4 regions of the Aminipila terrae genome follow, and region 1 is predicted to be linked to each of the others. Evidence: riboswitches for the same ligand, from Rfam matches in the RefSeq annotation. Region 1 holds a riboswitch; each other region holds the start of a gene.
What was found. Region 1 has a riboswitch for cobalamin ahead of Ami3637_RS15755 (Dph6-related ATP pyrophosphatase). Riboswitches for the same ligand answer to the same signal wherever they lie in the genome.
Positions count from the first base shown of each region.

Region 1 (3,716 bases):
CCCCAAAAATCATATCTGTTTCGTTCATATCTGTACATTGAAAATTAGGTGATATAGAAACAGGCATCAGCGCTCCCCGTTCAAAGAGTCTGCGCCTGCCAGAGGAACTGATACTTTGATAGGATAAATAGGCACAGTTCTTAGGCGCATGTGCCAGTATTACAGCATCCCGGATATGGATACTCATAGTCATAGCGCCATTAAATGCACACCCGTGCAAAGGTTCATTTCGAATAACATTCTTTGATAAATATCTGTTTAATGACGTAACTTCATCTTTGACTGAATGATTTTCGCTGTTTACGGTTATACCCTGATGATTTTCGCTGTTTACGGTTATACCCTGATGATTTTCGCTTTCTTTTGTTTCTGAATCACATTTGCTAAACGGTTTCTTATAGTCAGCCTTTACGGTCTGGTAAATAACGGCTTCCAATTCATCGTCTGAAAGAGGATTTGCCTCATACATTGGAACACCATCAATTATATTTCTGCTTAAAGACTTAAAGATGTCATAAATCTTTTGTTCTTCATCTTGAATATCTGCTCCTTTATTTAGCTTCATTTTGCGAGAAATAAGTTCTACAACCGTAATATTTTTTCTTTCTGCCTGGGCAAAAACATTGCTTCTTGGAATTTTAGCACATACAGGCAGTCCCACTGCTGCTGCAAAAGCATAAACTTTTCTGTCTTCATCTTCAATATTACGGGAATTATATAACAGGCCGGCTACTCTGTACTTGCCATTTTCATAATTCTTTATCCCTCTGAGAATATTATTGGCTGCATACATTGCCATATATTCTCCAGAGGTCACTAAAAAAATAGTATCCGCATATTCTCTTCGTATAGGAACAGCAAACCCCCCACACACAACGTCACCCAAAACATCGTACAAAGTTATCTCATATTCTTCCTTAACCCTGAACTGCTCCAGAAGTTCAAAAGATGTAATAATTCCTCTTCCTGCGCACCCAACTCCAGGCTCAGGCCCTCCTGCTTCTACACACCCAACAGAACCATATCCCTCAAACAATATGTCTTCTTTTTTATAATCTAACGCTCCTGTTGTTTTGATATAGTCTAAAATCGTTGTTATCTTTCTCCCGTTTAACAGAAGTCTGGTTGAATCATGCTTTGGATCACAGCCGATTTGTAATACCCGCTTTCCTGAGTCAGCAAGTGCCGCTGATATATTTGCGCTAAGCGTAGATTTTCCAATACCACCCTTCCCATAAATAGCTATTTCATTTTTCATTAGTACCTCCATACCTTGCTAAAGACTTGTTGAGTTCAGATTTAAGCAATTTATAAAACCTTTATTCTTACATACCTGCCATCAAAAACCGGAATACCTGGATTAAATTCAACAGGTTTACTGAAAAGTGGTCCATCACATACAAAGGTATGGTATTCGCCATTCTCACCGCATGCATCAACACCCTCTGACTTTAGCTCTGCCACAAGCTCTCTTGTCAGCTGTTTTCCTATATATTTTGCATCCATTTTCTGTGTATCTATAACGGTGATATAAGTTATAAATCCACTGTCTATAAAATCATAAACCACCTGCTCCCTGGATTTTTTCCAAAGGGGAAGCAAAGGCTTTATATCTGCATTGTTACATCTATCTGTGTTCCACGCCAGATGTTCTTCTATATCTATATCTCCAAAGACACAGACTTCTGCACCTTTAGCTCTCTCTTCTTTTAAGACTCTTTCAAAGTTCATTTCGTAATCTTTGCCTGAGGTTCTTATTAGTCTTATAGGTATTTGTAAAGAATCACAAAGCCTTTCTATCATTTTTTCGTCAATGCCGTGAAACCACGTTTTGTTTTTATCTTCATTATATGTCATTATTAAACTTTGAGGTTCAAACCCCATGAGAATTGCTTTATATATAGCTAGGGTGCTGTCTTTGCCACTGCTGTATGATCCTGTAAATTTCGTATTACTTTTCAATTCCATCTGCCTCCTCCATTATGATGATTTCTGTTTATAAAGCTTACATCGATTCTGCCTGATGACATACAAAAAGCTGTAACATTACTGTTACAGCCGTTTTTCTGCAATTATTAATTTTGTAGAACTCCGTGGGATACCCACCCTTGTTCAAGCCCTCCGAAATTACCCGTCGAAGACTTTTGAAAATTTATGCAGGTCTTCTGGCTCATGGGTCATCATTCCCTTCAACCTTCCCAAGCTAAAAGCTCAGTGGTATATCATTCATGAGGATTAAAAGCCTCATAAACTCAATCTGATGGAACTCTTCATATACAGCGGCGGGGACCGCGCAGGACTTTTACCTGCTTCCCTCTTAGTCTGCAGATAACAAAGAATAGTTGGTTGTTATCTATGGGCAGAACATAAATTTCTATTTATTTGTTACTTTATGCTATCATTTTCCCTATTAACTGTCAACATAGTTTGATCAGAGGGACTCTATATTTTTTAAGGCACCCTGAATGTCTGAATAAACTAAGGGCTGCATACTGCTGTTATACATTTGAGGATTTGCTTTACGTAAAGCACTGCAAATGCATTCTTTTAATTCTGGCTTATATTTAACAATGTCTGGCAGCGTCTTAATACACTGTCTTGCTGTAATGGGCTTATCATCCATTATATGTTTCAGATATTCGTCAATAACCTCGTCCACTTTGAAATCATTATCCCATCTGGCATTGGCAGCAATTAAAATCAATCCTCTTGTCCTGACGTAAGAGTTTAAATCATCCAGCATTTCCACAAATGTATCAAAATAAGGGTAGACAGCATCTGATTCAGCACTCACAGCTTCCAGCTGTTTTAAGCATTGATATGCAGATTTATTATCTTTATCTTTTAAACCACAAACCAACTCATTGATATGGTTCATTACACTCACCTTCTTTTTTACTGATCAGACGAAGTAATAATCACTCGTCTTGCATCTGCATCCCATTTTACATCCGCACCCAGATTTTCTGATACAAACCTCAATGGAACCAGCGTAAAATCACTTTGTATAAGAGGTGCCGTATCCAGGGAAACTTTAGAACCATTTACATAGGCCACCTGACTTCCGATACTTACACTGACTTCTTTACCATGGATGCTGGCAGAAGCAGTCTTTGCTTTATTATCCCATTTTACCTGGGCACCTAAAGATTCAAAAATCTTTCTCATAGGAACCATAGTCCGTTGATTTTTCATAATCGGTTCACAATCAAAATATAACTCTACCCCATCTAAATATACGGTAATTGGCTTTAAACCTTTTTTCTCAGAAAAACTGTCTGGAATTTTGAAATAGCCTACACGTGAATTATCCCCCGTGTCAGGATCACCTATAGACACAAAAGCATAGCCATCCTTGGTCAGTAAAATATTATCAAAAATGGTAGGGAGAACTTCTGCCCCATACTTATTTACTAATCCAACTTCATTATAATAATACTTATAAACAACCTGAAAATCATTTAGGAAATCTCCAGTATTTGAATACTTAAATCCCGTTAAATTATTTCCTGCTGAATCAAGAAGTGCAAATCGCTGATCATAATCATGTGGGGGCACTACTCCCGGGGATACTCCCCGAATTTTCCTCCTAAATATAGGTCGTCACTAAGATATCTAAGGTCGAAATCCTTATATCCTGTTAGCATTTTTTCATCTTTGTTCAGATATCCACTTACTTGTAAATTATGTATGGTTTTTTCTACACGAATTCTATC
Region 1 covers NZ_CP047591.1:3,258,858-3,262,573, reverse strand. The annotation lists gene Ami3637_RS15760 (nitrogenase component 1) at 1-1,258, opposite strand, end outside; gene Ami3637_RS15755 (Dph6-related ATP pyrophosphatase) at 1,309-1,968, opposite strand; cobalamin riboswitch at 2,139-2,382, opposite strand; gene Ami3637_RS15750 (SufBD protein) at 2,432-2,878, opposite strand; gene Ami3637_RS15745 (stalk domain-containing protein) at 2,896-3,558, opposite strand; gene Ami3637_RS15740 (WG repeat-containing protein) at 3,558-3,716, opposite strand, start outside.

Region 2 (3,716 bases), 800 kb from region 1:
TTATGTATTGCACAGACCATGGCAGGAACCCTGCAGGGGCTGGGGAAACCTGGAATTGCAGTATGGGGGCTGGCAGCAGGTTTTGTAGTTAAATGTATTTCAACTTTTATTCTGACGGGTATAACAGACCTGAATGTTGAAGGTGCAGCTATTGGAAGCACTCTTGGATATATTACTATTGGTATGATTAATTTTGCAGCAGTTAAAAAGATGACAGGTATTACTTTTGATTTGAAACTATCAGTATGGAAACCGCTTATCTCAGGTCTTGTGATGTTTGTATTAGTTCTTTGTGCCTATAAGGGACTGGCTGGATTTATCGGTAACAGCATGTCCACTGTAGTTGCCATTGGTATTGGAGCGGTAGCATACGGAATGGTGCTGCTAAAAATAAAAGCTATAGAAGAAAATGAAATTGGTATGCTGCCAAAGGGTGAAGCTTTAGTTAAGTTACTTAGAAAATGTAAATTAGTATAAGAAATACCTGCGAAAAAGAGTTGGGGTGAACAGAAAGATTTTATCCTGTATTTGACAAAACGAAAGTTTATTGATAATATGATTTAGAGTAAAAATGAATAAATAAAAATAATGTATTTTATGTTCCGTTAGCAGATATACTGTTAATGGCCAAGATGGAACTCCGGTGAAAATCCGGGACGGTACCGCCGCTGTAAGCGAGGAGTTTTTAGCCAAAGCCCTGAAAAGGGGCAGTCACTGAGGAAACTTGGGAAGGCAGGCAAAAGATTATGATACGCAAGTCAGAAGACAAACATAAGAGTTAAACGTGCTTTTATGGAAAAAGATATAACCATAAGCAATGCGTAGGTTAGCGTGAGTTTAAGATACATTAAAATACAGTTGAAAACGGAACTGTGACTTGATTGGTCACAGTTTTTTTGTGAGTAAAGGAGGAAAGAAACGTGGAAGAATCATATACAAATTTAACCAGATTGTTTGTAAGGTTGATTAAAGAAAAAATTGAAGCAAGAGATACTACATTTTTAAAAGGTTGGCTGACATTAAATTCTGGATACCGAGAGCACTAGATTTCAAGTGTAACGAACAAGATAAACGGGTATGGCTTACCGCCTCAGATGGAAGGAAGTTTGTGCCAGCTTTTCTTCAGGGAGAATCCAGTTTACGAGGGTTTAAGGGAGAACAGCTTATACAAATACCATATAAAAGGCTGGTAGGTTTAGTAGCTGATTCAGGGGAGAAATAAACGGGATTGTTATTGCTCCTTTTGAAGAACACATTGTACTGGACAAAAATGTATTAGAAAATATTGATAGACAAACTACCCGTGTAATTCTGGAAAGGTGCTATTAATACATGGTTTTACGGATTAAAATGTAAATATCAAGGTCGAAAAAGAGAGAAAAATGACGATGAAATCAATAAAACAAATAATTGACAATAGGAAAATTTGTTGATAGGATGAAATAAAAAATAAAAGTGAAAATTTGGAAATTATGTATTATGTTCTGTTAACAGTAAATATGTTAATAGCTAAGATGGAACTCCGGTGAGATTCCGGGACGGTACCGCCGCTGTAAGTGTGGAGTCTGAGCCACAGCTCTTGTGAAGAGCAGCCACTGAGTGTATACTTGGGAAGGCAGGCAAAAGATGAAGATACACAAGTCAGAAGACAAACATAAATTTTAAGCATACCTCGGTAAAGGTGGGGGCTAACAACGCGCTTATAAAAAAGCGTGGTTTAGTGTCGGTTTAAAGTACATTAGAATACAGTTAAAAACGGAACTGTGACGATAAGCGTCACAGTTTTTTTAATGGATAAAAAGGGAAAACATCAAGTGTGAAGAGGAGAAAGAATAACATGGAAGAAAGAAATACAGAGTTAATTGATTTATTTAAGCAGCTGATAAATGAAAAATCTTCAGAAAGTGAGAATCAGTTTTTTAAGAGGCTTACTGAAACTACATTGTGGATACCTAGTCTGGGTAAAATCCAGGAAGATAACAGACAGAATTTTGCAATGCTTATGACTGGAGACGGGAAACAGTTTATTCCTGCTTTTTTACATAAGGAATCAAAACTAGGCAGATTTACAGAAGAGCAGCTTGTGCAGATACCCTATAGCAGACTTAAATATTTGGTAATTGACTCAGCTATTGAGATAAATGGTATTGTCATATCCCCATTTGAAGAAAACATTGTATTAGACAGGAAGATTATGGAAATTATTGATTCCCGTACAATGGGTATGATGCTGCGGAGAGAAGAACACTCGGGAAAGCTTAAGCTTCGGAAACCAGAGAAAGTTCCAGAAGGCTTAACAAGAAATTTAAAGCAGTTTTTTGCCAATAGTATTGAGGTGGAATCTGCTTGGATTTTAAAGGCTATAGGAGAGACTGAATGTGAAGAACATTGGATGCTGTTAGTTGATTTTTATGGAGAAAAAATAAAATTATTCCCTCAGGTAGCAGAAATAATGAAACCTTATATGAAACCAGGAGAAAAATTTGAATTAATACAGAAGTCACCTGAGTTTGATACAAACCAGCTAGAAACTACCAGAATTTATACAAGGTTAAGCAATAAAAATCTATTTTGACTTAAAAAGAAAAGGAAAAATGTTAACAGGTGTTTCTTACACTTGAAAATAAATTTACAGAAAGGGGAGGAATCTATACAGAGCTAGTTTGAATAAGGCTGATAAAACATAGGATAAATTTTAATTAAAAGTGGAGGTATTTAAGATGAAAAAGTTTTTAAACTCTAGAATCATGATGCTAGTTTTAGTTGTTGCCATGGTATTTGCCATGTCCGTAACTGCATTTGCTGATACAAACACGGTGAATGTAAAAGTGCAGTTTACGTCTCAGGGAAATCCCATTTGGAATACAAGTACACCAATAAATGTACCTATGGGTATTAACATAACTCTGGCAACAAAATCCTATTTTACAGCAGATCAGTTTAATTCTGCTACAATCAATCCTTTGGGGACAAAGTCATCCGTTATGGATGCTATTATTGCAGCAACAAAAACTTATATTCCTAACAAAGCCGTAACTACCGGTGTTGATTTAGCGCCAAAGTATGGAAATCCAGGTGCATATATTAAAGATGTAGGAAGCTATACCTCTTACAATCAGTATGATGAATACAAGGATGATAATGGACAGTGGTGGGGTGAATCTGTTGGAGCAGGCTGGAGTGCATATATTACACCAGCTGGTGGTACAGAAACATCTGCAGCTGAATACTTAAGCAGAATCCAGCTTCATGAGGGAGATAAAATCAGATTCGATTACAGTACTTATGATTACACTTGGAAGATTGACGGACCTACAACGAAGTAGTATTACTAAGATTTTATCCCAATATGGAAGACGGCAGATTTTTATAACTGCCGTCTCTTTTAGATATAATTTAAGATAAAAATCAGATTGAAATTCTAGAAAGGTTTTAGAATATGATAAAACGAAAAATAGCAGTGGTATTAATTGTTGTAATGCTGATATCACAGTTGGGTATGGGATTTAGTTTTGCAGAAAGTAAGCTAGAAAATGAGTCTGTAGAAAATCAGAATACTGTTCTTTTGGATAATGTGGAGATGGAACAATCAAACAAGGGAATATAGAGAAAGAAGCTACTAAAGATATTGGGGAAAATAAGGACACAGATAAGGAAAAAAATGAACAGATACAAGATGAGCATGAAAATAAAATTTCTGGAGAAACTGATATACA
Region 2 covers NZ_CP047591.1:546,236-549,951, reverse strand. The annotation lists gene Ami3637_RS02535 (polysaccharide biosynthesis protein) at 1-477, shown strand, start outside; cobalamin riboswitch at 581-789, shown strand; gene Ami3637_RS17790 (hypothetical protein) at 921-1,046, shown strand; cobalamin riboswitch at 1,463-1,672, shown strand; gene Ami3637_RS02530 (enhanced serine sensitivity protein SseB C-terminal domain-containing protein) at 1,838-2,575, shown strand; gene Ami3637_RS02525 (hypothetical protein) at 2,721-3,326, shown strand; gene Ami3637_RS02520 (hypothetical protein) at 3,440-3,607, shown strand.
Region 2: it holds a riboswitch for cobalamin, as region 1 does, so the genes downstream of both, Ami3637_RS02530 (enhanced serine sensitivity protein SseB C-terminal domain-containing protein) here and Ami3637_RS15755 (Dph6-related ATP pyrophosphatase) in region 1, are expected to answer to the same signal.

Region 3 (3,716 bases), 1.5 Mb from region 1:
TTCCTATACCACCCATGGCTACCCCTGCATAAGCGGACTTCAAAGCAAGTGCATCATTGATTCCATCCCCTACCATACAAACCGGTTCATCTTTTTGATTATAACGTTTAAGTTCGTTCATTTTATCTTCTGGGAGAAGATCTGATTTTACCTTTGAAATGGATACCAGCTCTGAAATATACTGGGCTGCAGAAGCATTGTCTCCTGTAAGAAGAATCGGCTCCATATGTAGCTCTTTTAATTTTGAAATCATGGCTGCTGCATCTTCCCTTACCGTATCAGACAGTACGATAAATCCCGCAGTTTCTTTATTGATGCCTATGTAAACGATTGTAGCCCCTTTCTCTGAGTAATCAGTGGCAGCCTTCTGAATCTTTTCAGGTATGGTGATTCCTTCTGTTTTCAATAAATCAGGTTTTCCTGCCATCACTTCCTGTCCGTCTACAAATGCTCTCACTCCCTGACCTGCTAAAAGAGAGAATTCTTGCGGTTCACACATGGTATGACATATTGACTGATAATATGAAACAATAGATTTTCCTATAGGGTGTTCCGAGCGCTGCTCTGCAGAGGCTGCATAGTATAATAACTTTTCTTCTGTAATACAATCATTAAAGCTCTTTACTGCCATAACGTTGAGTTTCCCATGAGTCAGGGTTCCTGTCTTGTCAAAAGCTATATGTTTCACTTTAGAAAAGCGCTCCAGAGCGTCTCCAGAGCGGATAATAATGCCATAGGTTGTTGCATTGCCAATGCCAGCCAGAATTGCCGTTGGCGTAGCTAAAATAAATGCACAAGGGCAGAACACAACCAGAACGGTTACTGCACGAATCAGTTCTCCTGTAACAGCCCCCGTAATAACCGCTGCTCCCAGTGCCGCCCAGACCATCCACGTAGCCCATCTGTCTGCAAGGGTTATGATAGGGGCTTTATTGGCCTCTGCCTCTTTCACCATTTGAATCATCCTCTGCAGAGAACTGTCCTTCCCTACTTTAGTGGCTCTCATAGTAAACGTCCCATACTGGTTCACCGTTCCGCTGGTTACTGCATCTCCAACAGTCTTATCTATGGGTAGGGATTCCCCTGTCATGACCGATTGATCAATGGAAGTCTCCCCTGACGCAATAACGCCGTCAACAGGAATTGTCTCCCCTGCCAGAACCAGCAAAATATCATTAATGTTCACCTGGTCCGCTGGAATGATTTTCTCCGTACCATCCTTAAGCACTCGTGCAGTCTTCGGGGTTAACTTAATCAATCTTTCTATGCCTTCATTTGCTTTCCTTGAAGTGCCGTTTTCAAGAAGAGTACCAATAGCCATGATAAATGCAACTTCTCCGGCAGCAAAATACTCACCGATACACACGGATGCTACTAAAGCAATTGAAACAAGAACATCAGCCTTTATATCATGATCCACTACTAATCCTTTAATGGCTCCTAAAAGAATCGGTATTCCACACAGCACAATTGCAATCCATGCTGAATCAAATCCAAGACTTCCTCTTAGTAAATGGGATAAGCTGACCAGCAGAGCAATCCCGGATATGATAACAAATATTAAATTTAGTTTATCCTCTTCCATTATCCATTTCTTCATTTTTATTTCTGCCTCCCTTATATTCATAAAATTAGTATATAATCTGTCTATATATTCTTCTGTGTTATAGTTTTCATATCCCCCAGGGGGATATGAAAACTATAACACTTATTCCTCTTTTGTCAACTATGCAGTATTATTTTAACTTTAAGTATTTCCCCATGCTTGACATTAAAAGTCAGAAGTGATAATATCATCATGCAACTAAATAGATATTTTGTGTTCCGTCAAATGCGTTTGACGGCTAAGAGGGAAGCAGGTGTCAGTCCTGCGCGGTCCCGCCGCTGTAATCGAGGAGTCAGAATCCTGTTCCGAAAAGGAAGATCACTGAAACATAAGTTTTGGGAAGATCGGAAGATGATGTTGATACGTAAGCCAGAAGACCTGCATAAAATTCCATGTAATCCGATGGGAGATCGGTTTATATTTTTATTGTGTTTTACAGAAAAACGGGCTGTAGCGAAAGCTGCAGTCTTTTTTTATTTTAAAAGATGCATACTGGATAAAATTTGCCTACATTTTTGAAGCTGTAATGATTGAGGATAATAACAATGGAGAAACACATCATTTCTAAAAACAGAGAGCATCATAAACACCATAAAATCGGACATAAACACGGAGAAGGTTCCTGCATCGACTTTTACGCTTACAATTCTGGAATAAGACATTGGAATCCAACTTTTAAGGTATCTTTTTCTGCTTTGACATTAATCTTATGCATTGCGCTAAATAATCCCTATGTGTCTATTGCAGTAATTGTATCCATGGCGTATCTGACGATAGTAAAGGGTGGGCTTCCAGTACTTTCATATTTGTCGGTGCTGACAATTCCCATTACCTTCATTCTTCTTGGTACGGTTACTATAGGAATTGACTTGTCCACTCAGCCTATTGGCCAATACAATCTGAATCTGGGACTCTTTTATATTTTCACTTCAGAGAAGAGTTTGAAGATTATGTGCTTTTTAATCCTAAAGGTTTTTGCTGCAATCAGCTCTATGGAAATGATGGCTTTGTCGACACCATCAACCGAAATAATCTGTGTGATTGAAAGAGCACATGTGCCCAAGCTATTTATAGAATTGATGATGATGACTTATCGTTACATATTTATTCTGATAGACGTAAACATTAACATCAGAAATTCTGCAGATTCACGTCTGGGTTTCTGTGATTTGAAAACCTCTTGGAGTACATTCGGAAAAGTTGCAAGCAATATGCTGATTGTTTCAATGAAAAAGTCTAATGCCTATTATGATGCCATGGAATCCAGATGCTATGATGGCGAATTTATGATTCTGGAGGAAACACAAAATGTTAGTGCAAAACAAGTTATCGCAGCAATGATATTTATATTTTTTCTTTTAGTACTATGGTACATCACGCAATAGAAAGGGTCATTATGAAAAATCCGATTTTACAAATTCAGAATTTACATTATTGCTATGGAAACGGAAAGACCGCCCTGAATGATATCAGTCTGGATATCTATGAAGGTGAAAAAATTGCTGTTGTCGGTTCAAATGGTGCTGGAAAATCTACCTTTTTCCTTAATACTAATGGTGTTCTTAAGCCTGACGAAGGCCAGATTTTTTATAGGGGAACCCCTATTAACAAAAAAAACTTAAAAGAGCTTCGTAAAAATATCGGTATTGTGTTTCAGGATGCAGATAATCAAATCATTGCTTCTACTGTTTTGGCAGAAGTGGGATTTGGTCCTATGAATCTAAAATTGCCAAAAGAGGAAGTTTTAGAACGTGTTGAAGAAGCCTTAAAGTATATGAACATTCTTGAATTTAAAGACCGGCCTCCCCATTACCTTAGTGGTGGAGAAAAAAAACGAGTTAGCATTGCTGATATCATCGCTATGAAATCAGAAATCATCATATTTGATGAGCCTACTGCAGGGCTTGACCCCTTAAATGCAGAAATGCTGGAAGAAGTGTTAGAAAAGCTCTCTTCTGAAGGAAAAACAATGCTTATTTCTACTCATGATGTAGATTTTGTCTACCGCTGGGCTGAAAGAATGATTGTTTTTAATCAGGGAGAAATAATTGCAGATGGAACCCCTCTTGAAATCTTTCAAGACCTGGAAATCTTAAAACAGGCAAATCTA
Region 3 covers NZ_CP047591.1:1,767,011-1,770,726, reverse strand. The annotation lists gene Ami3637_RS08445 (heavy metal translocating P-type ATPase) at 1-1,600, opposite strand, end outside; cobalamin riboswitch at 1,803-2,006, shown strand; gene cbiQ (cobalt ECF transporter T component CbiQ) at 2,152-2,991, shown strand; gene Ami3637_RS08435 (energy-coupling factor ABC transporter ATP-binding protein) at 3,003-3,716, shown strand, end outside.
Region 3: it holds a riboswitch for cobalamin, as region 1 does, so the genes downstream of both, cbiQ (cobalt ECF transporter T component CbiQ) here and Ami3637_RS15755 (Dph6-related ATP pyrophosphatase) in region 1, are expected to answer to the same signal.

Region 4 (3,716 bases), 1.4 Mb from region 1:
TATCCTTAGATTCACAGAAAACAATTTCAATTAATCCTTTCCCAGTGTTAGCGTCTCGTCCCATTTGTCCAACTACATCACCTTGTTTAACTACATCCCCAACTTGAACTTTCGGATAAGTGTCCATATCTTACTTGCATTGTAATATTGTTGTATTTAAAATCTACATAAAGAAGGTTGCCGTACGTAGATGAATAACCTTTATATGCCACTACACCATCGCAGACAGAATAGACATTGCTATTTGCCGTACCCTGAATATTCATCCCTTTATTTACCGCAGTATACTGTTCATCAATTTGTCCAAACCACAGCGTTACTTCAGATGAATCTGCAGGCCATAATAATTCTCCTGTATTATTAGGTATCGATGTCTCAGGCGGTGTCGGTGGCACATATCTTTCTCCTATTACATAAAAACTATCATTATCATTTCCAAAAGTCAGTACACCTCCGCTGTAAGCCATACCCTGCAATGCATAGGTCTCTCCAGGTGTCTGCCATACTTTTGCTCCATTGCTTCCATTGAAACAATAGCCTGCTCCAGTTCGAGAATTAGTAGTAAAATAGAGGTAATCTACTCCACCCTTTGTATATACTAATATAGAGCTTAGTACAGGTCCCGGTTCTGCGACGGAAGAAACTTCATGGTTTCCTGTTTTGGCTACCTTTTGGACGCCTCCGGCAGTAAATCCACTGTAGTAACCCACATAAATATTATCTCCTACTACTGTTGGAGTAGAAGTAGAGGTTCCTGCCAGCTGAGCTTTCCAGTCTAAAGTCGGGATTCCTTCTTCAGGAGTAAAGCTCCATAAATAACCACCCTGGCTGGTAAAGTAAAGATGTCCGTCTACCAGAGAAATAGTGCTGCGCACATTCCCTGATTCCACTCCTCCTACAGTTGACAAATTGATAACGCTCCCTTCCGAAGTATTGTCAAAATCATTACCTACCGGACGAGCATAAAGATATCCTTTGTCTCCACCAAAATAAACATAATTACCCTCTACTACAGCACCTGCCCGATAAAAGCCGCCATTGCCTGGATTAAAAGTTTTTAACTCCTCATTATCAAGATCATACTGATAATAAGTTCCTAAATAATGCCCTGACCATGTGCCGAAGTATAGATACTCTCCACTTTTCACAATAGGAGTGCCTATTACTGCATTATCTGGTATATTTAAGGACCATTCTGTAATAGGTTCTTCATCAATATTTGCTACTTTTGTAATAGAACTATTCTGTTCATACAACTGGCAATATTCAATCTCCACAGTATTACTGTCATTTTCTGAAATTTCATAGGTAAATTCCAAAATATTATTTGTCCCTGTATTTACAGCGGATTCGGCTGTTGAAAATTGTTGCCCAAACATTAGGTTAAAATAAAAACGTCCATCAATAAAATTGCAAGAGTTTAACGACTCACTTCCAACTATAGTTCCATTTAGCTTAGCAGTGATAGTCATATTCACATTGTTTCCGTTAATTTTTACACAGGTAGCAGAGCGATGAGTGTCACCCTTAGTCAGATTTACATTTGTCTGGGTCAAAGTAACAGTCTGATTACCCGATACGGTTACCTTTCCATCCTCCATGGCAGTCCCTGCAGAAGATACCGTCCAGCCGTCTGTTATGGCTCCTCCAGTCAATGCCAGCCCATCATTATAGGCTTTCTGATTATATCCTGATGCTCCCACATAAATGCATCGGTTATCAGTATCCAGGTAAGGAGAGGATAGTTGGATGCCTGAGCACTGTGTAATTTGCTTATCCCATACTACCTGTGGAGTAGATGCCGTGCAGTCAATTTTGGCTAGTCTGCCGCCACCTTTACCATATGCAGCTTTATACCCGTCATAAAGCACATATGCATAGGTATTTCCATTTCTAGTTTCCATGACAGGTACCGTATCTACTCCTGCAAATGGTTGTCGTTCTGCCCATGTCGACCCTATACTACCAGATCCGTTTTTAGGTAAATCTACACGAGTGACACTTGGACTTCCGCTAATTTCTGCTCCATCTGTCAAAATTCCGTTATGAATATCATTTCCCTGATAGGTTGGCCAGTCCATCCCATAGGCACTCAGACCTGTACTCATAACCATAGCTATAATCATAAGTACTGCCAATGATTTTCTTAGATTAAATGTCATTTTTCTTTTGTTCCTCCTGTTAAAATAATACACAAACACCTATACTGCAAGCTGCTGCAGCCACTTTTACAAAATGTTCCCCCTTTTGTTTTTGCCAACAAAAAAGGCTGTAGCAAATCTGCCACAGTCCATTTTCACTGTTTCTCTTTTATTTATTTTAAAAAATAAATTAAAAATACAATTCCCTGGTCATTTACCTCGTAACCAGTTACTATTTTAATCCATGCAGGCCTTCTGACTTACGTATCCACATTTCTGCCCTCTTCCCAAAAGCTTTATTTGCTTTCAGTGATGGTTTTTCATCTTGTATATGAATGGGCAGGAACTCCTCGTTTACAGCGGCGGGTCCGCGCCGGACTTTCACCGGCTTCCCTCTTAGCTGCCGGCTCCCGCCGACAGACATAGATATTTATTTAATTGAATAGCTCTCCTTGTCGAAATTTGTTTAATATTGTCGAAATTTCATAATTATATATGAAATGGAAATATTTATATTTTCATCAACTATAATATCACTTTAATTTCTATATTTCAACATTATTCTTAATTAAATATTTCTTATCTTTTTATCATGTACTGCTCATAAATTAAAACTGTTGAAAGGTTATATAACCATCCCCCGACAGTTTTAATTATCATGATGTTTCCTACAGCATCCGAATCTTATTCTAACTCAGTGTATGCCAATCCTCTTAAAACGTTCTACTTCTCTAATCTGTTGATTATATAAAAGTTTTGTAATAGTCTTAGTTCTTGCTAAGAAAGTCTAAAATTTAATCAGACCATTCCTATATCAACGGCCTGGGACACATCCTGATTTCATAAATGCTCCGATAAATTAATAATTTGATTTAACAGAAAGAGCATAAAAAAATTATATTATAATAATATTTATATGCGATAGATTCTGAGATTGAGATTTCCATTAATTTTGCCTCTTTGAAATAGTTTTTCCTACTCTTCTCAAACTAAAAAATACATTTAATCACTCCCTTTATTCGACATGATGCCTTATTTTTTTATGGTAGACTATATTATCCAATTTTAAGAAGGAGGTTTGTTATGGAAGACAGAGTATTGAAAAATCAAGAGCCTGCCGATGTGTTTTTCTATTTTGAAGAACTCAGCAAAATTCCCAGAGGTTCCGGCAACGAGCAGGCCGTTAGTGACTATTTGGTCTCTTTTGCAAAGGCTCATGGTCTGGAGGTCATGCAGGATGCAGCACTAAATGTGCTGATTAAAAAACCTGGCAGCCCAGGCTATGAAAACAGTCCCGGCGTGGTCATTCAAGGTCATATGGATATGGTCTGTGAAAAGGGCCCCGGTGTGCTCCACGATTTTTTAAGAGATCCGATTAATCTTCAGGTGCATGATGACATGATATATGCCACGGGCACTACGCTGGGGGCAGATGACGGTATTGCCGTTGCCATGGGGCTGGCTCTTTTGGCCGCCGAAGACATTCCCCACCCGCCATTAGAGCTATTAGTTACAACCTGTGAGGAGACGGGAATGGATGGAGCTCACGGACTGGACTCAAAATCCATCTCAGGT
Region 4 covers NZ_CP047591.1:1,858,693-1,862,408, reverse strand. The annotation lists gene Ami3637_RS08905 (hypothetical protein) at 1-127, opposite strand, end outside; gene Ami3637_RS08900 (hypothetical protein) at 87-2,162, opposite strand; cobalamin riboswitch at 2,370-2,582, opposite strand; gene Ami3637_RS18555 (M20/M25/M40 family metallo-hydrolase) at 3,225-3,716, shown strand, end outside.
Region 4: it holds a riboswitch for cobalamin, as region 1 does, so the genes downstream of both, Ami3637_RS08900 (hypothetical protein) here and Ami3637_RS15755 (Dph6-related ATP pyrophosphatase) in region 1, are expected to answer to the same signal.